DNA from 3 places in the Paenibacillus graminis genome. Region 3 is predicted to be linked to each of the others. Evidence: predicted binding sites of a transcription regulator. Region 3 holds the regulator's gene; each other region holds the start of a gene.
What was found. The regulator LexA, encoded in region 3, represses DNA repair genes until DNA is damaged. The targets are predictions, from matches to a motif close to CGAACATATGTTCG.
Positions count from the first base shown of each region.

Region 1: the regulator LexA is predicted to act here: its motif matches at 2,232-2,245, upstream of PGRAT_RS23220 (ImmA/IrrE family metallo-endopeptidase).
Region 2: the regulator LexA is predicted to act here: its motif matches at 2,737-2,750, upstream of PGRAT_RS11540 (YhjD family protein).

Region 1 covers NZ_CP009287.1:5,369,036-5,374,027, forward strand. The annotation lists gene PGRAT_RS23200 (glycosyl hydrolase) at 1-267, opposite strand, end outside; gene PGRAT_RS23205 (NucA/NucB deoxyribonuclease domain-containing protein) at 537-977, shown strand; gene PGRAT_RS23210 (hypothetical protein) at 1,025-1,237, opposite strand; gene PGRAT_RS32620 (YjfB family protein) at 1,967-2,143, shown strand; gene PGRAT_RS23220 (ImmA/IrrE family metallo-endopeptidase) at 2,257-2,799, shown strand; gene PGRAT_RS33475 (hypothetical protein) at 2,881-3,042, shown strand; gene PGRAT_RS23225 (hypothetical protein) at 3,151-3,330, opposite strand; gene PGRAT_RS23230 (hypothetical protein) at 3,627-4,016, shown strand; tRNA gene PGRAT_RS23235 (tRNA-Ile) at 4,165-4,238, opposite strand; tRNA gene PGRAT_RS23240 (tRNA-Met) at 4,285-4,361, opposite strand; gene PGRAT_RS33780 (hypothetical protein) at 4,444-4,608, opposite strand; partial or broken gene PGRAT_RS34980 (IS1182 family transposase) at 4,835-4,992, opposite strand, start outside.
Region 2 covers NZ_CP009287.1:2,837,556-2,842,547, forward strand. The annotation lists gene PGRAT_RS11520 (YkvI family membrane protein) at 1-678, opposite strand, end outside; gene PGRAT_RS11525 (xanthine phosphoribosyltransferase) at 856-1,428, shown strand; gene PGRAT_RS11530 (hypothetical protein) at 1,533-1,850, shown strand; gene PGRAT_RS11535 (hypothetical protein) at 1,974-2,192, shown strand; gene PGRAT_RS11540 (YhjD family protein) at 2,257-2,712, opposite strand; tRNA gene PGRAT_RS11545 (tRNA-Leu) at 2,891-2,974, shown strand; gene trxA (thioredoxin) at 3,583-3,909, shown strand; gene PGRAT_RS11555 (NAD(P)/FAD-dependent oxidoreductase) at 3,906-4,814, shown strand.
Region 3 covers NZ_CP009287.1:3,967,499-3,972,490, reverse strand. The annotation lists gene PGRAT_RS16655 (hypothetical protein) at 1-228, shown strand, start outside; gene PGRAT_RS16650 (hypothetical protein) at 385-606, shown strand; gene PGRAT_RS16645 (hypothetical protein) at 713-1,255, shown strand; gene PGRAT_RS16640 (hypothetical protein) at 1,352-1,729, opposite strand; gene PGRAT_RS16635 (L,D-transpeptidase) at 1,884-2,222, opposite strand; gene lexA (transcriptional repressor LexA) at 2,455-3,081, opposite strand; gene PGRAT_RS16625 (LysM peptidoglycan-binding domain-containing protein) at 3,322-3,726, shown strand; gene PGRAT_RS32445 (DUF896 domain-containing protein) at 3,830-4,003, shown strand; gene PGRAT_RS16620 (hypothetical protein) at 4,088-4,615, shown strand; gene PGRAT_RS16615 (HAD family hydrolase) at 4,654-4,992, shown strand, end outside.

The DNA.
Region 1 (4,992 bases), 1.4 Mb from region 3:
CAGCTCATAGCCGTGGAGTGCGGCATATTGTCCGCTGGTCGTCTTCAGCTTGCCGTTGAATTCATCCGGGCTCTCCAGATAATCATGCTGCCCGCTGATCATTCCTTGTCCCTGCAAACGGTATAACGTTTTCAGCAGCTTCCGGGCCGGAGACGCAAGCGCAGCATCTGCAGGGTTCATCTGCACATTCCGGAATGAGGCCTGCCACTGTACATCCCCGACCAGCCGTGATGCGGAATCCAGCAAATCCCGAATGCGCGATTCCATCTTTTCCACCATCCTCTCCCTTTTTTCTACATCATATGGGGATCTATCGGACAAGTGCACGGCGAACCAACATACAATCGGCATAAATATACCGCACCCATTAAAAAACCTGTCAATTCAGTATTCTAAAGGAAGCAATAATTAAGCTATACTGATTAAGTCTGCACTTATGGAACCAATGGTTCACAATATAAGCATATGCTTTCAGCCAGTTATCTACGAAGCTGTATTCTGGAAGCATAGCTATCCAAATTTTAGGAGGCAGCAAAGTGAAGTCCAAGAAATTCATCCCAAGTCTCATCATCACAGTGCTGCTCCTCATTGCCGCTTACTGGTTCGAACAGAACGGCAATCTGCCTGGCAGCCAGCCGGCTGCAGAAGAGACAGACGTAGTCCAGTTGAGGTTCCCGAGTGAACGGTTCCCGGAGACAGCCCGGCACATTCAGGAAGCCATCCGCAGCGGAGAGTCTAGTATCTGCACTATTGACCGGCAGGAAGCAGACGAAAACCGCAAGGAATCTCTGAAGGGGGTTCCCACCAAAAAAGGCTATGACCGTGACGAATGGCCGATGGCCATGTGCGAGGAAGGCGGCAGCGGGGCCGACATTGAATACATAACGCCTAGCGACAACCGTGGTGCCGGAAGCTGGGTTGGCAACCAACTGGAGGGACTGCCCGACGGTACCCGGGTAGAATTCATGTTCAAATAACGGAGGATAATGGTTCCTGAATGAATCCGCAGCAGCTTGGCGCTGTATCACCCGGCACGCCTTCCTTTGACCGGCTGCCAGGCCAGTATCCGTTCTACCCGGAACATCCGCGGGCTGCCTGTGGCCAGACAACCAGCCCGGAGCAGCCCGCCTTTGAGGCCAAGCACCTCTATTCTCCGCTGAGTGATGTTACCGGCTTTATCCTCGTAAATGATCTCGATCACCTGTCCGAGCAGCTTTTCCATATCCTTTGTGCTCACATGAAATCCCTCCCCTTAGAGAAACAGGAACATTTGTATGTATTATATGCGAACAAATGTTCCTTATGCAACAATACAGATAAAAGGCGTAAAATAGGTGGGATATTATTCCACACGCGGAGAGCCAGAGTGTTCTATATCTGTTATCGGGGAAAAAAACTGTATGGCCCTATGTCTGAAGAGGAGGCCTTAAAAGAGTGGTTCGCGCTTTCAGGAACGGTCAAGGAACTATATATTGTTGAAACGGATGAGGCCACAGGTAAAATCAAACGCCAGATCGGACCTTCTGTCCGCAGGAAAAAGAAATAGCCCTATCCGGCAACCGCCAGACAGGGCAGCACTCGCTGAGCGAATGTTTAGAATATACAGGCTTTAGTGATAATAACCAGCAAAATGAACAATACCAGAATCGCACCTGTCGAAGTAAAAGGACTGCAAACCGGCACTACTGGAGGTCCTTGATTCACTCCACCAACATTATTGCCACAACCGCAACCATAATCTGCTCCCACCATTCATTCCTCCTAATAAATATTGACTACAGCACAGAATATGTAGAAAGCAAACATGCCGTATGGGCCAATTGGCAAAGAAATACCATTCACCTAATCAATTGTGCCCGTACAGTCGATATACTAAGGGGAGCCATAGAACCTAAGCTTTTTTTCGAAGCAGGTTTTACGGAACTCAGGGCATTACGCTCACTAACTTTGTTTAGGAGGTGCGAAAATGGACATTGCCGCTCTATCTGTATCGATGAACCAGAGCAGTCTGAAACAGGCTGTGGGCTTTCAGGTGCTCAGCATTGCCAAGAATCAGGCTGAAATCCAGGGTCAGAATATTACACAAATGCTTGCACAGAGCTTAGACCCAAACTTAGGAAAAACACTTGATATTAAGGTTTGATTGCTTTATGCTTAGATACATAAGAACACAGGTTCGCAGAACCCACTAAGCCCTTCGGGCTTTTCTTTTGACCATAAATACGAACATACGATCTTATATTTGAGGTGAATCACATGCATTCTTATTATCAAATGACTGCTCTTGAGAAGTGGACGGAGGATCTGTATGAACGGCTGGAGATCATGGAGCCGGCACAAATATCGATTGCATATATTGCCGAGCGACTGAATATCTGGGTTCATTACCTGGATGTCAGGAGTAAAGGGATTGAGGCCTCTGCCGGCATGTACAGCATGTTCATCGATAACCGGCTACCTGAGGAACTGCAGCGCCTGGAATTCCTGCATGAGCTTTGCCACCTGCTCCGTCATGCCGGCAGCCACACACTGATGCCTGAGCAATTCACGCAAGCAGAGAAGGATGAATCAGAGCGGTTTATTCTGTATGCGGCCATGCCTTACTCCATGATCTCGAAGATGGCACTGCCTGAGCTGCGGGAAGATGCGATTCTGAAGCTTGCTGCAGCTTTTCAGGTCCCTTGCGAGCTGGCTCTGCAGCGGATTGATCAGATTCAGCGCCGGATGTTCCAGGGACAGCTGATAGCCGTTATGGAGCGGAACGAGGACAGAAAATTAATCCACAGACATATTCGGTAAATGCAGCGGAGATAATAATACACATCATGCAGAGCGAGCCTCCAGACTAAAAGGCAAAATTAACCCGTAAGGGGGAGCAGTATGGAAGCCATCCAAGTTATCCAGCTATTATTGACCCACCCGGATTACAGCGTGGACGCAGTACACCCCGAAATTCCGGATTTTGTCGGCATCGAAGCCATTGAAGTAGACCATGAAACCCAGACCTTCTCCATCCTATTGCAGGAGCCGCAAGATGATTGATGTCTTAACTACTAAGCAATACAATCTAGCCGGAGAACCCAAAGGTGACCCTGCCGTTATCCGGCAGGGCCCATAGATATGATTTCTGTTGATTGAGACGGCCCAGCATCAGCCTGCACTTACAAATTGAATAACACCGACAGCGGTCATTACAAGAAATAATGCCAATACAATTCCAAGCATAGTCCACACCCAGGTTTTACCGCCGGAATGCGGAGGTTTCGGGTAGTTCTCCAATACAGTAATGCGGCGCTCCAGCTCCCGGATTTTCTCATCTTGCTCAGTCATATTCTCCCCCCTTATCACTCTATAATTCAGAATATCCCATGCGTCCACACAATCCCCTCGCTGCTTAACACGGTACCTGTTATTCCCCAGTCGAACTTGAACCATAAACAAGCTATCTTTCCCTCTGTCAATAGTTCGTCATATTTTATAACACAAAAATGTTTTTGTTTGTTTAAATCCGTGTAAATAATACTATAATCGCAAAAACCTGAGTATTTTTTACATAATCAAGAATTTATCATGTATTTAATGTAATTATATATACCGCAAGCAACTAGACAAGGAGGTGACAGTATTTGAAAATAACCCTGCCGCACGATATCCCTCTGCTCTTTTATATTCCGGTAGCTAAAGCGTTTTACCCATTCCCAATTTATTTCCTGCGTCTTGCCGCTCCTGCCCCCTATGACAAGAGCATATCCAGAATCCTCAACTCCCTGAACGAAAACAACTATTCTTCTATTGATAAAGTGCAGAATGCCACGATTGGAGAACTGAGACGGGTTAGAAATTTCGGTGAAAAGGGACTTGTTATTCTTCTTGAGCTCTTGCAAACCTTATCGCAGCAGCCAGAACTAGTACTCGAAACCGATAAGCTTGATGACAGCCTCCGTGTGGAACTGGATCATCTCAAACAGGTGATGCCTGTAAGACTGCAGCTGCTGGAGATTGGAATAGAAATATAACAATGAGGATTATCCCGACCAAGCTCCTTGAAGAATGTGCCCCGCTTCAAAAGGAAACCTAAAACAGCTTATGTAAACCTCCCGCTTCTATTCCTTTACAGCCTACATAATAGTAAAAACCCCTTGCTAGGCAAGGGGTTTAGTGAAGTGGGCCCTACAGGACTCGAACCTGTGACCAATCGGTTATGAGCCGACCGCTCTAACCAACTGAGCTAAGGGCCCGGATCTAGGATTCCGTATATACAATGGCTGTCTGAGAAAATAAAATTGGTTGCGGGGGCAGGATTTGAACCTGCGGCCTTCGGGTTATGAGCCCGACGAGCTACCGGGCTGCTCCACCCCGCGTCAGTAATCATATTCAAACAGCGACAATAGATAATATACATTATATCCGGGTCAAAAGTCAAGGATGATTTTGATTAATGAGTCAGGGAAGGAAACGAACCCCATACCGGCCCTTGCGCGAACGGTATATTTCCACAAAACGCGGGTCATGGTAGCCGTAGATCCAGCCGTCCTGTTCCAGCCTTTTGGCCAGGCAGCCTGCTTGAAATCTTGTCCTGAACAGCTTCGCAAAGTATATCCAATTCATCGTCCCCTCTTCTCCTTTTCACCAAGTGATGTCTTTCCGCTGTGAAGTTATTATACCCCGTTTCAGAAGAAAACCTTGGGCCGGACCGGGAAGAGGGGCTGCCAAATTCTGTGTGGGTTTGCTTCAGACAGAAAAGGGGCTGTCCCAAAAGTAGATTTTCTATGAAGGGGGACAGTTCTCTTCATTCTTAAAACCACAAAAAGTGAGCAGAGCAGCGATTCTCCCGTTACTGGAGAATCGCTGCTCTGCGTTCTTGGTCATTGGCTGCTTGCTTTAGCAGATTATGGGCGAGGGAAAGCCACCCGACTTCGAGGGTCACTTTTTCCATCCCTCGAAGCAGAAATCGCCGGAAGCCCCGGTTGTTCTTCAGTTGTCCAAACACAC
Region 2 (4,992 bases), 1.1 Mb from region 3:
GCCAATACCTATCCCCCCGAGAATCCCGCCGCGCAGCAGAGCTTTTTCATCATTCGTATGCCGGGCCAGCGGCACCAGTACGGCTTGGGCCATTCCGAGATTGAACGCCGTATAGAGCAGGGGGGACATCCAGGCGCCAAAGAAGCTGTGATCCGTCGGAAGGAACAAAAAACGTTCCGCACCGGGCACGCCCAGCGTATTAAAAATAATAATTAGCGACAGAGTAAGCATTAACGGCACCACCAGGCTGTTGATCTGCAGGATACCTGAAATTCCGCGCTTCAGCAGCAGGTAGGAACCCAGAATGGTCAACAGAAGCCCAGCCTGATAGGGCATTCCGAGATGCTCCTGAAAAATAGCTCCGGCCCCGGCCAGCATAATGCTGTTCACGCCAATCAGGATAATCATGGTGAACAGGCTGATGCTTCTCCCGGTACGTTCACCGAAAAGATGGCGGTTGAAATCCTCATAAGACTCTGCTTGAACGCGCCGGGCGATGATCATCATTTTGGTGCCGAGCCAGATAAACAGGACGGTGGAGAACAGGATGGTCAGCACCGCCCAGTGTCCATAACGTGTGAAGAAACGGAGGATTTCCTGGCCGGTAGCGAAACCGGCGCCTACGATAGTACCAATATAGGTAAAGGCGATTTGCAGTGTGCGGACATGGGATTTCATGGCTCCCTCCTTAAAAATGCTGCCAAGATAAAAATAGCTATACCAAGGATAGCCTTGTGCAGTCCATATAGTACAGGTTATGATGTTGAGCAGAAGGACATGACTTCCGCCTAATACTTATATGAAGTGGTTACAGCGGAATGTCTGGAATTATAAAGGGTAATGGAGGTTCATAACATGGAATTATTGAAAAAACGGATTTTGGAGGAAGGGGTTGTCCTTTCCGATCAGGTGCTAAAGCTGGATGCTCTGCTCAACCACCAGGTTGATCCTATGCTGACGATGGAAATGGGACGGGAGTTTGCCGGGAGATTTGCTGATGCTGGAGTTACCCGTGTGGTTACCGTGGAATCCTCGGGTATTGCCGTGGCATTTGCCACCGCTTATGAGTTGAAGGTGCCGCTGGTTTTTGCCCGCCGCAAAAAAACGCTGCTCGCTGATCCGGATGCGCTCTGTGAAAGAGTTCCTTCGTTCACCAAAGGCATCGTTACAGACATTATGCTCTCCCGGCAGTTTATTTCCCCGGACGACAAGGTGCTGTTTATTGATGATATCATTGCTAACGGCGATGCTGCGCGAGGTCTGATTAAAATCATCCACCGTTCCGGTGCCGAACTGGTCGGACTCGGTGTAGTCGTAGAGAAAAGCTTCCAGGCAGGGGCCAGAACCATCCGGGAACAGGGGATCCGGCTGGAGTCGCTTGTCCGCATTATGTCACTGAGTGAAGGAAAAATTGTCTTTGACGAGTAAAGGGTGACAATTAGAGGAACTTAGCCTATTTTTAAAACATCTGCTTTTCACTCTATAACTTTTCCTTTATAATAAAAATTAGACATGAGAGAGGAGGCGTCACAATGGGGAAAGAACCGGTGACAGAGCAATTTTTTATTGATAAACTAACCGAGGCCAAGGATCACTTCGAGCGTGCGCTGGATTGCAAACATACGGAATTCGACGATCTGTATCCCTATATGATCGAACATCCTCAGTTTTTCTGGTACAAACGTTATGTCGCTTGGTCTGAGCTTTTGACCATCACAAGTCTGTGTGAAGAGCTGTCCTTCAACTGGAGACAGAAATTCAGTGATCATCAGGTGGAGTATTTGGAGCAACGTGTGATGTCCGCTAAAGTTCTTGACTTCTGGTTTGAGAAGAATGAAGCGCTGATATAAGAACTTCATAAGATAAAAGGATTGATCTGCAAGCAACTAGACCCGGATGATTACTCATTTGGGTCTTTTTCACGGCTGGATTACGGAATTGATGTGTTGGAAAGGAAAGGTGACTTCAGTCTTATGATCAGTGATGAACAGCTGGATGCCTACCGGATTTCCGGTGAGAAGATACGTGTTGTACGCGACGGATTGGAGAGCAATGATGTAAAAGGGATTGTGCTGGCCTGGGACGAGTCGCAGGTGATGATCCGCCGGCCCAATAAGCGGGTTGTGAAGCTGGACCGCAACTATATATACCAGCCCTTCGCCGAACCCAGACAAGGGCCGGAGAATATATAACTTACAGCAGCACTAACAGCCCCGTCCGGTTATGGACGGGGCTGTTGCAGCGTCTAGGCAGATCTTAAATCGATAGAGCCATCTGCTCCACCGCTTCTTCTCTGGGAAGCACATTAAGCTCAGGATTCAGACCGAGGTAGGCACGCATCCGCAGCATCATTTCATTACGGAAGCCCGGCCATGGAATATTCATCTCTCCGGCGTATCCGCGGCAGGAATACTGGGCCTCTACACCACGCTGATCCTGGCGGATGGTTGTGATCTTCAAATTATGCGCGGTGAGTTCACGGGTGACCTCCTGCAGCATAAGAGAAGTCTTCTTCGTTGCACCAGACACCAGCTCCATATACAGCTGCGGCGTCTTGAACAATCCGCTCCTGCCGATGACACGGCAATCGCGTTCAAATACTTTATGAATGAACGTAAGCAGCAAATAGCTCCGGACAAGTGACTTTTCGTCTTTGGTTATATCTTCTGGGATCAATGGTGCATTTAGTGTACTTCTCTTGGTAGTCGCCATATAAATCACCTCATTTATAGTATGCGAACCTTTGTTCTCATTATACTCCTAACCAGCAAATAAAAGCAATATTTATACAAAAATTTATGAATATAAAAAAATTACGAAAAGATATTGACTTCGTAATTCCTGCATGGTATGATCTATCTTGTGACCGCGAAAGCGAGTCTAATGATATGCGGTCGTGGCGGAATTGGCAGACGCGCACGGTTCAGGTCCGTGTGGTAGCAATACCGTGGAGGTTCGAGTCCTCTCGACCGCATTATTTTAACAATGAATAAGCTCTTGAATTGTCCTTGTGACGGTTCAAGAGCTTTTTACATATTTTTTTGGACTATCGGAAAACCGTTGAGTGGAAAATTCTTTTGCGGCTCTTGATTCATATAAGTGAGATTCCTTTCAGAAGAAAACATTGTCTGGGTCAAAGGGGGGAGCGGGGCGCCTAACCAGAACCGTACAATGAGGTGATAGCTAGCAAGATCATGGAGCGGCTGGACATCCCCCATGTTCCGTACACGCTGATGGAGCAAAGAGATTACCCTTACAGGGTGTGTGGAATATTACCCCGCAGACGGAACTCATTACCGCCTGGTATGTGCTGCATACCCAGCAAAAGCCAAATCATGTTTCTGGTTTGATATTCTACCCACCGACAGGCAAGTTTCTACGAAGTGATTTTCGCTATTGCAAGACATCTCAGTCTGTCGAGACTTTCCCGACAGCAACCCCCCTTCAGTGGAAGGGAGCTGTGTATAGTTGATTTGACATACTGAATTATCCGGTATATTATAGATATATTAAGTCCTTTATTTAATGCTTTTATTTCAATAAAGGATATAATCAGTCTCTAAAGGTTATAATAGGAGGGCGATAGCAATGGCAATTCAACATGCTACAGATCAGAATTTTAATCAGCTGGTTCAGGGAAATGGAGTAACAGTAGTGAACTTTTGGGCTTCCTGGTGTGGGCCGTGCAGAATGTTTGCTCCTGTTTTGGAGGCTTTTGCGAAGGAGGCAGAAGGGAAGGTTAGTGTCATTAAAGTCAATGTGGATGAAAATCCGGTAACGTCCGCCCAGTATGGGATTATGAGTATTCCCTCCACGCTTATTTTTCAGGACGGTACCTTAAAGTATAAGGAGACAGGGATTCTTCCGGCAGGTACTCTGCGCGCTCTGGCTTCAGGAGAAGCAGGATGAGTTACGACTGTGCAATTATTGGCGGGGGACCGGCAGGATTAAATGCGGCTTTGGTGCTCGGCAGAGCGAGGCGGAAGGTAATTGTGTTCGACGACAATCAGCCCAGAAACGGAGTAACTCATGCCTCCCACGGATTTATTACCAGAGATGGCGTGACACCGGCTGAATTCCGGCGTATGGCCTATGAAGAGGTGCTGCGGTATCCGTCGGTTACTAGGCAATCTTTCCAAGTCACTGATGTCTGCCGGGCCGGCAATGAATTTTTAATCGCGACAGAAAACGGCGGCTCCGTTACGGCCCGCAAGGTGCTGATCGCTACGGGGCTGCGCGAGATTATGCCCGACATTCCCGGGTTAAGCGAGCATTATGGGCGAAGCCTTTTCAACTGTCCCTACTGCGATGGCTGGGAGCTGCGGGATCAACCGCTTATCGTGGTGTCCGGTCAGCCGGGAGTGTTCCACATGACCAAAATCCTGTATAACTGGAGCAAAGACCTGATTGTTGCCACAGGCGGGGCGGATGTGCTGACAATGGAGCAGCGGGAGCTTCTGGAATCCAGGAATATTAGGATCATTGAGCAGCCAGTGGCTGCATTTATAGGCAGTGGGGGAAAGCTGCGGCAGGTCGAATTTGCAGATGGTACGCACTTTGAGCGGACAGGCGGTTTTGTTGCTCCACGGCTGCAGCCGAAGGCGGATTTTCAGGCACAGCTGGGTTATGAAGTGACTGAGTCGGGCGGAATTGCCGCAAATGAGATGGGAAAAAGCTCAGTACCCGGAATTTACGCGGCCGGGGATGCCTCCTATGTGATGCCCTCGCAGTTAATTTACGCCGCTGCCCAGGGCAGCAAGGCCGCCATGTCCATCAACATGGAGCTGACGGAAGAGGAGTTCGCGTATAGATAAATCCGGCCCTTTCAAAAACTATCTGCCGCCACATGACTATAGGAGTTGAACTGTGAACCTGATGGTTTTGTGAACTTGAGGGTTTGGAGAAGGCAATGAGGCCCTTCCGGAACAGGGGCGAAGTGGAAAAAGGATAGCTATTTCGCTGAAATCCTCGCTGCAGGAGGTTTAAGTTGGA
Region 3 (4,992 bases):
AAGTCAACGTATAAAGTTCTGACGAGCGATGCCGATTTGTTCGCTGCGGCGCTTTCTCAAGTGAAGGTATATGTCGTTCAGTTAATTGAAGGCAAGCCGCATGTAATTGCAGACTATGCCGGACCTGTGCAGAGATGGACCCCGGATGATGTGCTTGTAGCCGGAATGTGTTACAGCCGGGATGGATTTGAGTTCAGAGTCCGTGTTCCGAAAAAACAGGAAGAATAGATGGCCCAGCCCTGTTCCGGATGAGCTTTTTTCCGTCCTTTACTATGAGCTGCTGAGAAGCGGCTCTTTTGTTTTCTTGAATTTTACTGCCTGATCGCACATACCAATGCAGCATCAATTGCATCTCTTATACTATCAAACGTAAAAGAGGTGTAAATGATGACAGAACGCGAGCGTGCAAGAATCCGCAGAGCGCTGAATTTGCTGCGTGCGCAAAGAGCTATTTTGCTGGAGAGACTGGAAGAAATCAATGAAAATTTACGGCGGGTACCCAATCCCAGCCGGGCCAGACGCGAACTGCTGGCTGCGAGAGCTTCCATACGTGAAGCATTGCGTTTAAATGCTGCAGCAATCCGGTTACTCCGCAGCATTCTGTAGTTAGCTTGGGGCTTAGCAGCAGAAGTCTTGGGATTCAGGGCATCCTTCGGGGTGCCTTTTCAATGATAAGAGGTATCTTAATCTACATAACTGGAAGGTGACGGGAATGGAAGAGAGTTTGCGGTTGCGGCTGGGGCTGCCAAAGCAGCAGGAAACTGGAGATATTGCAGTAACGCCAGCACGAAATGCGGATACGGAAGGGATAACCGTCCTGAATGTATCCAGGGAAGATGTAGAAAAGGGGCGGCTGGAGAATTATCTGCGGGAGTTCAAAAAGTACGAAAAGAAAAGGCTGCGCGGAAAGGTAACCCTGATCTTTAACGGGTATGAGCTAGACCGGAGAGAAATTTATCAGATCCGTGAGATCACGAACTGGGTAGATCGTCTGCTGAAGAATATCCCTTATCTGTTCTACTTTTTAAGCCGGGAAAATTACAGTATGCGGATTGCATTCTTCTGCTTATCGGAAGTGGTGGGGCGCTCTGGAGTGGAAGTGTCCATTACCAGAGAACAGGGCCGGCGGCTGATTGAAAAAGTGGTTAAAAGCGCAGTGGTCCATGCCAGAAAGCTGAAGGAACCCGGAGAGGTTCAGCTCGCACTGGCAGAAGGTATACTGGATGAACTCGGATATGAGCAGACGCGGCAATAAAGCTAAGTGCCTCCGTGATTTTATTCTGCGGGCCATGGTGATGTATACCAGGAGGCACAAGCTGTTTATTGCTTCAATATGTAGAGATGTACAGCTTTACAGAAAGTTAAAGGCGGTAATTTGATCCGCATAGACAATAAGCTGCTTATATTCAATTTCAGTCCCATAACTGGCAAAAGGACGTACAATCACGTTGTCCAGGACAACAAAATTATAGTTGAATGATTTTTCAGGATGCTCAGCACCCAAGTAGGAGATGTATTCGTCTACGATAACATCGTCCATTAGTGATTTGAAATTAAATACATCCTCTTTACTGCTGGTATTCGTAGCTACATTGCCCTCGATGCTGCCGAACGCAGTAAGCAGATTGACTTTGCGTTCTCCATGATTATTGTTCAGCAAAAGGTTAGAGAGCTTACCCAGTGCTTCGACTTTAAAATCGACGTGGGTTCTGACTTTGGATTGATTCAAACCAGGCACTTCCTTTCAAGATTTAATTTTCCAATGTACAAGTTTCGACATATTACTGCACTTTTCCTGTTAGTGCGCAAAATAAATGTTATAACATGAAGGACACCCTGCGAGGACGCTGCTGCACGTCTGGCATAGGTGTCCTTTTCTCTGGTTATTGCCGAATGGTTACCCGGGTTCCAACGGGGACGGTGGCTGCGAGCCACAATACATCCTCATTGTACATCCGAATACAGCCGTGGGAGACCATTTTGCCGATAGAGGAAGGGTCATTGGTTCCGTGAATCCCATAATGGGGTTTGGACAGGCCCATCCAAAAGGCCCCGAACGGGCCTCCGGGGTTACGCTGTTTGTTGATAATGGTATATTCTCCAACCGGAGAGACCGTTAACATTTTGCCAATCCCTACAGGGAACCCTCTAATAACAGTGTTATTGTCCAGCAGATACAGCATCCGCTGTGACAGATCGATAATGATTCGATAGTTGGGCATGTGATCAGCACTCCTTTATGATCAGGATATGAGTGGAGAGGAAGGAGAGTTCTGAAATAATATGCACCAGCGAGTCGGGTAGAACAAATGTTCTTATCGGGTGAAAAGGGCATATGGAAAGACTGGATGGCGAACAAAATAGGTTACGCGGGAAGGTCGGACTGGAGAAAAGGAAAAAGACTGTCCCGCTATTCCAGCGGAGCAGTCTTAATGGAGGGGAGTAAATGCAATGCTAATGAATATCGCGGAATAGACCAATAACTCTGCCCAGAATCGTGACACGATTCAGACGTAGAGGCTCATAAGCCGGATTCTCCGGCTGCAGGCGGATGTGGTCACGCTCTTTGTAGAAGGTCTTAACGGTTGCTTCATCTTCTTCAGTCATGGCCACCACGATATCGCCGTTATCCGCAGTCTGCTGCTGGCGGACGATGACGTAGTCACCGTTCATAATGCCTGCGTCCACCATACTATCACCAAGGACGGACAGCATGAACACTTTGTTATCTCCTACATAATGAGTAGGCAACGGAAAGTAATCCTCAATATTCTCTGTTGCTGTGATTGGCACCCCGGCAGTAACCTTTCCAACGACAGGAATGCGTGTTACCGTCTGAACGAACTGATGAACATTCTCGGAATCCTCTTGACCCAGCAATTCTATTGCACGCGGTTTCGTTGGATCGCGGCGGATAAGCCCTTTCTTCTCCAGCCGGTCCAGATGGCCATGTACCGTGGAGCTGGAAGCCAGTCCTACAGCTTCGCCGATTTCCCGGACAGAAGGCGGATAACCCTTGCTGCGGACTTCGTTACGAATAAATTCCAGGATCGCCAGCTGACGACTCGAAATCTTTGACATCGGAATCAACCCCATATATTATGTTTGGGAAAATTATAACATAGAACTGCCGTTCGTACAAACATAAGTTCTAAAACGCTGGCTAAAATAGCAGGGATTTTGTGAAATAAGCTGTCTTATTCCGGTAAAAAGGAGCATTCAAAAGAAGGGAACAATTGTTCGAAAAAACTATTGATCAAAACACATGTTCGTGTTATATTAATTTCGAAAGTAAGAACAAGTGTTTGGAGGTCGATTAATATGTTAAAGTACAGCACATACCGTAGTATTTACGATGAGGTTCATGAGGACCATACAGCTTCAATGGACAGACTAAATATTAAGAATCTGCTCTTATCTTTTATATCACCCTATCGAACATTAATCCGGAAAGACAATATTGTAAAGCTGGCTATGATTTTTCTGCTGGTGATCTCAGGGTTTACGGTAGTGGGTAATGTGTTTGCAGGATCCGTCTCTTCGGCCAAGCAGGAAAAGAGGGTCGTTGTTGAACGCGGGGATACTCTATGGAGCATTGCACTGAAGAACAAACCGGCTGATATGAAAACGGCTGTATATATAGAAGGAATCAAACGGACAAGCGGTCTAGAGAACAGTAATATTCAAGCCGGAGATGTGCTGACTTTGCCTGTATATTCATACTGAATCAGTACCCATAGATTGATGCTAAGAGCTTTCAGGGAGCAGACCTTGACAAGCTCTTTTTCTCATGGCAAAGTTAGAATGAATTTATAGGGAGGGGAACACATTGAATATTGATGAATTGGTCGCCCGCATCAACGAATTGGCGCGCAAACAGAAGAGTGACGGCCTGAGTGAAGAGGAGCTTGCGGAAAGAGCCAAGCTTCGCGAGATCTACCTGGGCAATATCCGCAGCAACTTCCGTGCTCAGCTCAACAACATTGAGATTGTGGATAAATAAGAGCATGAACAAGGCAACAAGGCAGGAGTTAGTAATGCTCTGTTCCTTTTCATAGATATTTTAGGATGACTAGGGGGAACTGACATGGCCCGTTCTTGGGAAAGAATGGTTCAACGCAACACACAGCAAATTAACAAGCAACGCAAGAAGCAAGGGAAAGAGTCTATCTATGCTTCAACCTCTTCTGCCGCTGCCAAAAGCAGCGATGTTTTTAAAGGCCGCAATATCGTATTTCCGGCAGTACTGATGCTGCTTGGCATTATGTTCTGGGTAGTTGGCTCCATTGATGAAGCTAGGGGCAGCGGTATTCTTGCCAATTGGCTGGGAGTTGTGCTGTATTTTCTGCTTGCGGCACTGCTGTTTTTCCGCCGACCGTATTTAAAGGTAGAACGTGCCAGACTGTCCACCATTAAATATAACCGTGAGCGTCTGCTGCCGGCAGCGGATATTGAGAAGATCACCGTTACACGCGGCACTGTCTCTATTAAGTATAAAGGCAAGCGCACACAGTGGGTGTTCTCCAGACTGATCAACCGTTATGACATTAAGGCTATGACTGAACGTCTGGAGCAGTTTGCCAAGCAGAATCATGTTGAAATAGTGAACGAATAGAAAAGATATAGTCCAGCATAGGGAGAGGGAGAACTATAATGCCGATTTCCGCCGTACTCTTTGACCTTGATGACACATTGCTCTGGGATGAACGGAGCGTAGAAGAAGCGTTCCGCTATGCCAGTGAAGCAGCAGGAGACTCCGTCGATCCCAAGGAGCTGGAAGCAGCGGTCCGCAGGGAAGCAAGGAACTTGTATGAATCGTATGAGACATTTCCGTTCACCAAGCTGATTGGAATCAACCCGTTTGAAGCGCTGTGGGGAAATTTCACGGCCGGTGAACAGCTTGAATTCCGCCAAATGGAGCAGCTGGCTCCTGTCTACCGCAAGGAATCCTGGCGCCGCGGACTGGCTGCGCTGGGTGTGGAGGATGAAGCT